Thalassospira sp. TSL5-1: one gene and its partner. Each later gene encodes a partner of the first gene's protein in a complex. Links are inferred from orthologs where the notes say so. Each region holds a gene or a part of one and is shown on either strand. Other genes may lie near its edges.

Region 1 (3,863 bases):
GTTGATGTGTTGATTGATCGTGACCTAGATGACCAAATTGCCGATCCAACACGCGCCGATACAGCAATCTTTTATTCGATTTCCAATGCACAGTCCGGTTTGGCGGGCATCAGTTTTGGCGATTTCCTGATTAAGCGTGTGGTGGCGGAACTCAAACGCGATCTGCCGAACCTGCAGCAATTTGCCACCCTGTCGCCGATACCGGGATTTCGTCGCTGGTTGACCTCTGCCATTGACCAGATTGACGCGATGGCGGCCACCGATGTTACCGACAGTCAACAAGCCGAAACATCAGAAGAAGGCGCGACAGGCACGGCTGTTATTGTGAAAACCAAACCGGACCCGCAGGTTCCCCGGCATCTGGTTGAGGACATATCCCTGTGCCGCCCGCTCGTGACCAGCGAAGAAGACGAAGACATCACGCAAGTTGAAAAGGTATGGCAGATACCGGCAGATAGCCGCACGGCATTGTTGCGGTTGGCGGCGCATTATCTTTTGAACGAGCGTCGTCCGGGCCGGGATACGGCTCTGGACCCTGTTGCGCATTTTCATCTGAGCAATGGCGCGCGCGTCGAACGGCTGAATTTTGATGCCAACAGTTCGGTTGCCGGGCAGGCACAATCCTTTGGATTAATGGTAAATTATCTGTATCAGTCGGACGAAATCGAGAAGAATCACGAAAACTATGTCGGTGGCGGTAAAATTGCAGCATCGGGCACTGTTCGCAGACTTGCGGCTTAATTCAAGGCATTAAGCCCGTTTGGTTACGGGAAAATTCAACTATTTTCGTCGCTTTGTGCTTAACTTAACAGGCGACGCTTGCATGAGTGGATTGAAGTTTGTATTAAGGCGCACCCACACCGGTTTTTCCGGTGCGGGAGGTATGCTTTTGTGCGGGCGTGGCGGAATTGGTAGACGCGCTGGATTTAGGTTCCAGTGGAGAGATCCGTGGGGGTTCGAGTCCCTTCGCCCGTACCATTGCAGATCAGAAAATAAAAAAGCTATTCGTTAAGTCATATTGACTTCTGACGTCCGGACGGCGTCGCGTAACGGACATTATTCGAACCTAAGCAAAAGAGTTATCTATGCAGGTTACAGAAACCAAAAATGAAGGCCTGGCGCGCGAATACAAGGTCGTTGTGCCGGCCGCCACGATCGAAGAACAGGTTAACGCCAAGCTGGAAGAAATCAAAGACCAGGTTCGTCTTCCGGGTTTCCGCCCTGGCAAAATCCCGACCAAACTTCTGCGCCAGCGTTATGGCAAGTCTGTTATGGGCGAAGTTCTTGAAGCTGCTGTAAATGACAGCACCAGCAAGATTCTGTCCGATAACGAACTCCGCCCGGCCGTTCAGCCGAAAATCGAAGTCACCGCCTTTGATGAAGGCAAAGACCTCGAATATGATATTTCGGTTGAAATCATTCCGGCCATCGAGCCGATGGATTTCTCGAAGCTGAACCTGACGCGCGAAGTCGTTGAACTTGACGACAGCAAAGTCACCGAAACCCTTGATCGCATCGCTGCAGCACAGGGCACCACCGAAGCCCTGAAGCGCAAGCGCAAGGCAAAATCCGGTGACGTTCTCGTCATCGATTTCCTGGGTAAAGTGGGCGGCGAAGCCTTTGAAGGCGGCAAAGCGGAAGACTACGAACTCGAACTGGGTTCGGGCACCTTTATTGCCGGTTTTGAAGATCAGTTGATCGGCGTCAATGCCGGTGATGAAACCGTTGTTAAGGTTACATTCCCGGAAAATTACGGTTCTGACGAACTGGCGGGTAAAGATGCCGAGTTCGACGTGACCGTTAAGGAAATCAAGGAAAAGAAACCCGCTGAAATTGACGATGAACTCGCCAAGAAGCTGGGTCAGGAAAGCCTTGAATCCCTGAAAGAAGCTATCCGCAAGGATTATGGTCGCGAATACGAATCGGTTGCGCGTCAGAAAATGAAGCGTGATCTGCTTGATCAGCTGGCTGACAATCACGATTTCGATCTTCCGGCATCCCTGGTTGAAAATGAGCTGACCGGCATTGTCGAGCAGATCAAACAGGCACGCGAAGCCGGCCAGGAAGATGACGAAACCAAGGGCAAGTCTGAAGAAGAACTGACCGAAGAGTTCCGTGAAATCGCGGAACGTCGTGTTCTGCTGGGTCTGTTGCTCGCCGAAGTTGGCCGCAACAACAACATCCAGATCACTCAGGAAGACATCAATAAGGTTCTCGTTGCCGAAGCCCAGAAATACCCGGGCCAGGAACAGGCTGTTATTGAATTCTATAAAAATAATCCGCAGGCCTTGCAGGCGCTTCAGGGCCCTGTATATGAAGACAAGGTGGTGGATTACATCGTCGAACTGGCGAAGGTTGAAGAAAAAACCGTTACGGTTGAAGAGCTTCTGAAACCTGAAGAAGAAGACGACGCGCCGAAGAAAGAAGCCAAGAAAAAGGCACCGGCCAAAAAAGCCGCGGCAAAAAAGCCGGCTGCCAAGAAAAAGGCTGCTGACGAAAGCGCAGAATAATCCGCCCAACAGCGGACCAAGTTGCAGCAAGGAGATTGCGGTTGATGATTGAAGAGCAGATGAACTCGCTTGTACCGATGGTGGTTGAACAGACCAGCCGCGGGGAACGGGCCTATGACATCTTTTCCCGCCTGCTCAAAGAGCGGATCGTGTTCATCAATGGCCAGGTCCATGACGGCATGTCGTCACTGATTTGCGCCCAGCTACTGCATCTCGAATCGGAAAATCCGGACAAGGATATTTCCCTATACATCAATTCACCGGGCGGGGTGGTAACATCCGGTTTGGCGATTTATGACACCATGCAATACATCCGTTGCGATGTGTCGACCGTATGTATGGGGCAGGCTGCCTCAATGGGGTCTTTGCTTTTGATGGCTGGTGCAGAAGGCAAGCGTTATAGCCTGCCCAATGCGCGGATCATGATCCACCAGCCGTCTGGCGGTTTCCAGGGGCAGGCATCGGATATCGAAATCCATGCCCGTGAAATTCTGGCTCTGCGTCATCGTCTCAACGAGATTTATGTCCAGCATACCGGACGCGATCTGAAAACCATCGAAGATGCGATGGAACGCGATAATTTCCTGACACCTGATCAGGCCAAGGAATTTGGCTTGATTGATGAGGTTGTTAGCTCGCGTCCCAAGCCTGAAGGTGACAAAAAAGACTGACGTCGCCTTCACGATGAAACAGAAAACGCCCCGGTTTTATGGCCGGGGCGTTTTTTATGGCTTGCGTGGTTTCGCCCGAAAGTCCTAGACATGTAGATTACAGGACGGTGAAACCTGATCGGAAGGAACATCCGGGGCCGGATGAACGTTTTGTGAATGGAGTGGGCTTCACTTTTGGTCTATCCGTCCTATATCAAAGACAAGGCCGCGAGCCGGAAAGCGGCGATTAATCGTTGAGATTGGTGTGCTTTCCCGGCTAACATGGCGATAACAGATAACGTCAAACATCATTGGGGTTTGTATGAGCAAATCGAATAGCGGAGACTCCAAGAACACTTTGTATTGCTCTTTCTGTGGAAAGAGCCAGCACGAGGTGCGCAAGCTCATCGCCGGGCCGACTGTCTTCATCTGCGATGAGTGTGTCGAACTGTGCATGGACATCATCCGCGAAGAGCACAAAACCCATCTTGTAAAATCCGCTGATGGGGTGCCTTCTCCGCAGGAGATTTGCAAGGTTCTCGATGATTACGTCATCGGTCAGGGCCATGCAAAGAAGGTGCTGTCTGTAGCAGTACATAACCATTACAAGCGCCTGAACCACGCCAGCAAGAACGAAGACATCGAGCTGGCAAAATCGAACATCATGCTGGTCGGTCCGACCGGTTGTGGCAAAACGCTGCTT
Region 2 (3,408 bases), on another replicon or contig:
TCCAGAAAGTGGAAATCACCAAACCGGGCGACACGACACTTCTGGTTGGCGAAATTGTCGACCGTGTCGACTTTGATGCCGAGAACGAAAAAGCTGCCCGCGAAGGGGGCGATATGGCCGAAGCTTCACCGGTCCTCCAGGGGATCACGAAGGCTTCTCTCCAGACGCATTCCTTCATCTCGGCGGCATCGTTCCAGGAAACCACGCGCGTTCTGACCGAAGCTGCGGTCTCGGGTAAAACCGATACTCTGATCGGTCTGAAAGAAAACGTGATTGTGGGTCGTTTGATCCCGGCAGGTACCGGTGCGGTGATGAATCGCTTCCGGGCACTTGCTACCGAACGTGATCGTGTGATCCAGCTCGAAGCTGAAGAGGAAGAAATCGGCGATAGCTTTGGTCCGCAGGGCGGGTCCGAGTCCCCGAGCCTTCCGGCTGGCGAGTAAGGATTTACGCGCAAGGTTATGAAAGAATCAGAGACGAACCGGGAATTTCTTATCGACGCCCCGGTTCGTTTCGGCGTTTGAAGCGCCAACTCGATGGCTCCAAGGGTTTTGCTTGACGCGATATGGGCCCGTCACTAGTATGCGCCCACCGAATCTTGGGGGGTGTTTCTGTGACGGGGCCGATAATGGTTCCGGGTGGAAACGCCCTTCCGTCGCATCAAGCGACTTTGACGGCCGTCGAGGCAGGGTCAAAACCTGCTTTTTGGGCGTCCGCAATGTTTTTGTCTTTTGGCAAAAGCAACGCGGTCGCTTGTCGTGCGTCGATAGAGTACGCCCAAGTGGCGTCCGTTAAGGCAAAAGGGAAAGTTAATGCCTACTATTAACCAGTTGATCCGCAAGTCGCGGTCACCGCGCTCTCAGCGCGATATGGTGCCTGCACTGGAAGCATGCCCGCAGAAGCGTGGCGTGTGTACCCGTGTTTACACCACCACACCGAAAAAGCCGAACTCGGCACTTCGTAAGGTTGCTCGTGTCCGTTTGACCAACGGCTACGAAGTGACCAGCTACATTCCGGGTGAAGGCCACAACCTGCAGGAACACTCCGTCGTCATGATCCGTGGCGGCCGTGTAAAGGACTTGCCGGGTGTTCGTTATCACATTATTCGCGGTACCCTCGATACGCAGGGTGTTAAAGACCGTAAGCAGCGTCGTTCGAAATACGGCGCGAAGCGTCCGAAATAAGGAGCGCATTGAATGTCTCGTCGTCACGCTGCTGAAAAGCGCGAAGTACTTCCTGACGCCAAATATGGCGATAAGGTTCTGACCAAATTCATGAATGGTCTGATGCTCGATGGTAAAAAATCGGCTGCAGAAAAGATCGTTTATGGTGCATTTGACATCATGGAAGCAAAAGGCGGCGATCCCGTTGCCCAGTTCCATGAAGCCATGGACAACGTGAAGCCGAACGTCGAAGTTCGCTCGCGTCGTGTTGGCGGTGCGACTTATCAGGTTCCGGTCGAAGTTCGTTCCGAACGTCGTCAGGCACTTGCCATTCGCTGGCTGGTGGATGCGGCGCGCAAGCGTTCCGAAACCACCATGATTGGTCGTCTCGCTGGTGAATTGATGGATGCTGCCAATAACCGTGGCACCGCCGTCAAGAAACGCGAAGACACCCATCGTATGGCCGAAGCCAACAAGGCTTTCGCTCATTATCGCTGGTAACCCAGACCCAAAGATCAAGAGTCGATTATGGTACAACGTACTCCGATCTCTCGGTATCGCAATATCGGCATCATGGCGCACATTGATGCCGGTAAAACCACGACAACCGAGCGAATTCTATTCTACACCGGCAAGTCCTACAAAATCGGCGAAGTCCATGACGGCGCCGCTACGATGGACTGGATGGAACAGGAACAGGAACGCGGCATTACGATTACGTCTGCTGCAACAACCTGCTTCTGGAAAGATCATCGCATCAACATCATCGACACCCCGGGCCACGTTGACTTCACGATTGAAGTTGAACGTTCGCTCCGCGTGCTCGACGGTGCATGCGCTGTGTTTGACGCAGTTTCCGGCGTTGAACCGCAGACCGAAACCGTATGGCGCCAGGCTGACAAATACCACGTCCCGCGGATGTGCTTTGTCAACAAGATGGACCGTACCGGCGCGGACTTCTTCCGTTGCGTCGACATGATGAAAGAACGTCTCGGTGCCAACACGGCCGTGTTGCAGCTGCCGATTGGTTCCGAAGCAGAATTCGAAGGTGTTGTCGATCTGGTTCGCAACCAGGAAATCGTCTGGAAAGACGAATCCCTGGGTGCCGAGTTTGAATATCGCGACGTTCGTGAGTCCCTGGTTGACCAGGCGAATGAATATCGTGAAGCTCTGATCGAAGCCGCTGTCGAATTCGACGAAGAAGTGATGGAAGCGTATCTGGAAGGCGAAATGCCGACCGAAGAAACGCTGAAGGCTTGTATCCGTAAGGGTACGCTCGCTTCCAAGCTGGTTCCGGTTCTGCTGGGGACCGCATTCAAGAACAAAGGCGTTCAGCCGCTTCTGGATGCTGTTCTCGACTATATGCCGGCACCGGACGACATCACTGACGTTCGCGGCATCAAGCCGGGTACCGAAGACGAGCCTGATTCACGTCCGCTGAATGACGACGCACCGTTCTCGGCCCTGGCATTCAAGATCATGAGTGACCCGTTTGTTGGTTCTTTGACCTTCATTCGTATCTACTCGGGTGTTCTGGATGCCGGTTCCTACGTTCTGAACTCCGTTAAGGAGAAGAAAGAACGTATTGGTCGTATGCTGCTTATGCATTCAAACAACCGTGAAGAAATCAAATACGCCTGCTCGGGTGACATCGTGGCACTGGTTGGTATGAAAGATACCACCACCGGTGATACGCTCTGCGATCCGTCCAAGCCGATCATTCTGGAACGCATGGAGTTCCCGGATCCCGTTATCGAAATTGCTGTTGAGCCGAAAACCAAGGCTGACCAGGAAAAGATGGGTCTGGCACTCGCACGTCTGGCACAGGAAGATCCGTCTTTCCGCGTCAAGACCGACCATGAATCCGGGCAGACCATCATTTCGGGCATGGGCGAACTGCATCTCGACATCATCGTCGACCGTATGAAACGTGAGTTCAAGGTCGAAGCAAACGTTGGTGCGCCGCAGGTTGCCTATCGCGAAACCATCTCGCAGCAGGTCGATATCGACTACACCCACAAGAAGCAGTCTGGTGGTTCGGGTCAGTTCGCCCGCATCAAATTGACCTTCACCCCGGGTGAACCGGGTAGTGGATACTCCTTCAAGGACACCGTCGTTGGCGGTAACGTTCCGAAGGAATACATTCCGGGTGTTGCAAAGGGGCTCGAAAGTTCATTGCCGAATGGCGTGATCGCAGGGTTCCCGGTTACCGATTTCTCCGTCACCCTGACCGACGGCGCTTACC

What was found.
Region 2: the proteins of tig (region 1) and rpsG are in contact, whole or in part, in a crystal structure (PDB 3GTY), measured with the Thermotoga maritima proteins. The link is inferred for Thalassospira sp. TSL5-1 from one-to-one orthologs. Residues at the interface, in WP_004081061.1 of Thermotoga maritima: Glu122, Val124, Val129, Leu130, Tyr133, Glu188, Gly259, Ile262, Tyr263, Glu266, Ser270, Glu273, Gln274, Glu277, Arg308, Gln311, Ile312, Ser315, Tyr316, Glu325, Arg329, Arg336, Leu363, Phe366, Trp367, Arg373, Leu377, Arg381, Leu384, Glu387; in WP_004081843.1 of Thermotoga maritima: Lys34, Lys52, Lys55, Glu59, Arg62, Gln63, Glu66, Asn67, Lys69, Val71, Arg95, Ala109, Lys110, Lys111, Gly112, Arg113, Pro114, Glu117, Glu121, Ile124, Ala125, Tyr127, Asn128, Asn129, Thr130, Gly131, Lys135, Asp139, Arg142, Met143.

The regions. Positions count from the first base shown.
Region 1 is NZ_KV880637.1:1,872,091-1,875,953, reverse strand. Bases 391-3,297 are described here. They hold tig (trigger factor), read left to right. Parts: upstream 391-1,085; coding sequence 1,086-2,510; downstream 2,511-3,297. Other genes in these bases: clpP (ATP-dependent Clp endopeptidase proteolytic subunit ClpP), read left to right, coding at 2,555-3,181; LF95_RS08885 (malonyl-CoA decarboxylase), read left to right, coding at 391-741. Outside these bases: more of LF95_RS08885, read left to right, coding at 1-390; ATP-dependent Clp protease ATP-binding subunit ClpX, read left to right, coding at 3,483-3,863. UniProt on the Bacillus subtilis protein: Involved in protein export. Acts as a chaperone by maintaining the newly synthesized protein in an open conformation. Functions as a peptidyl-prolyl cis-trans isomerase.
Region 2 is NZ_KV880646.1:11,861-15,268, forward strand. Bases 1-2,930 are described here. They hold rpsG (30S ribosomal protein S7), read left to right. Parts: upstream 1-1,196; coding sequence 1,197-1,664; downstream 1,665-2,930. Other genes in these bases: rpoC (DNA-directed RNA polymerase subunit beta'), read left to right, coding at 1-443; rpsL (30S ribosomal protein S12), read left to right, coding at 813-1,184; fusA (elongation factor G), read left to right, coding at 1,692-2,930. Also shown: more of fusA, read left to right, coding at 2,931-3,408.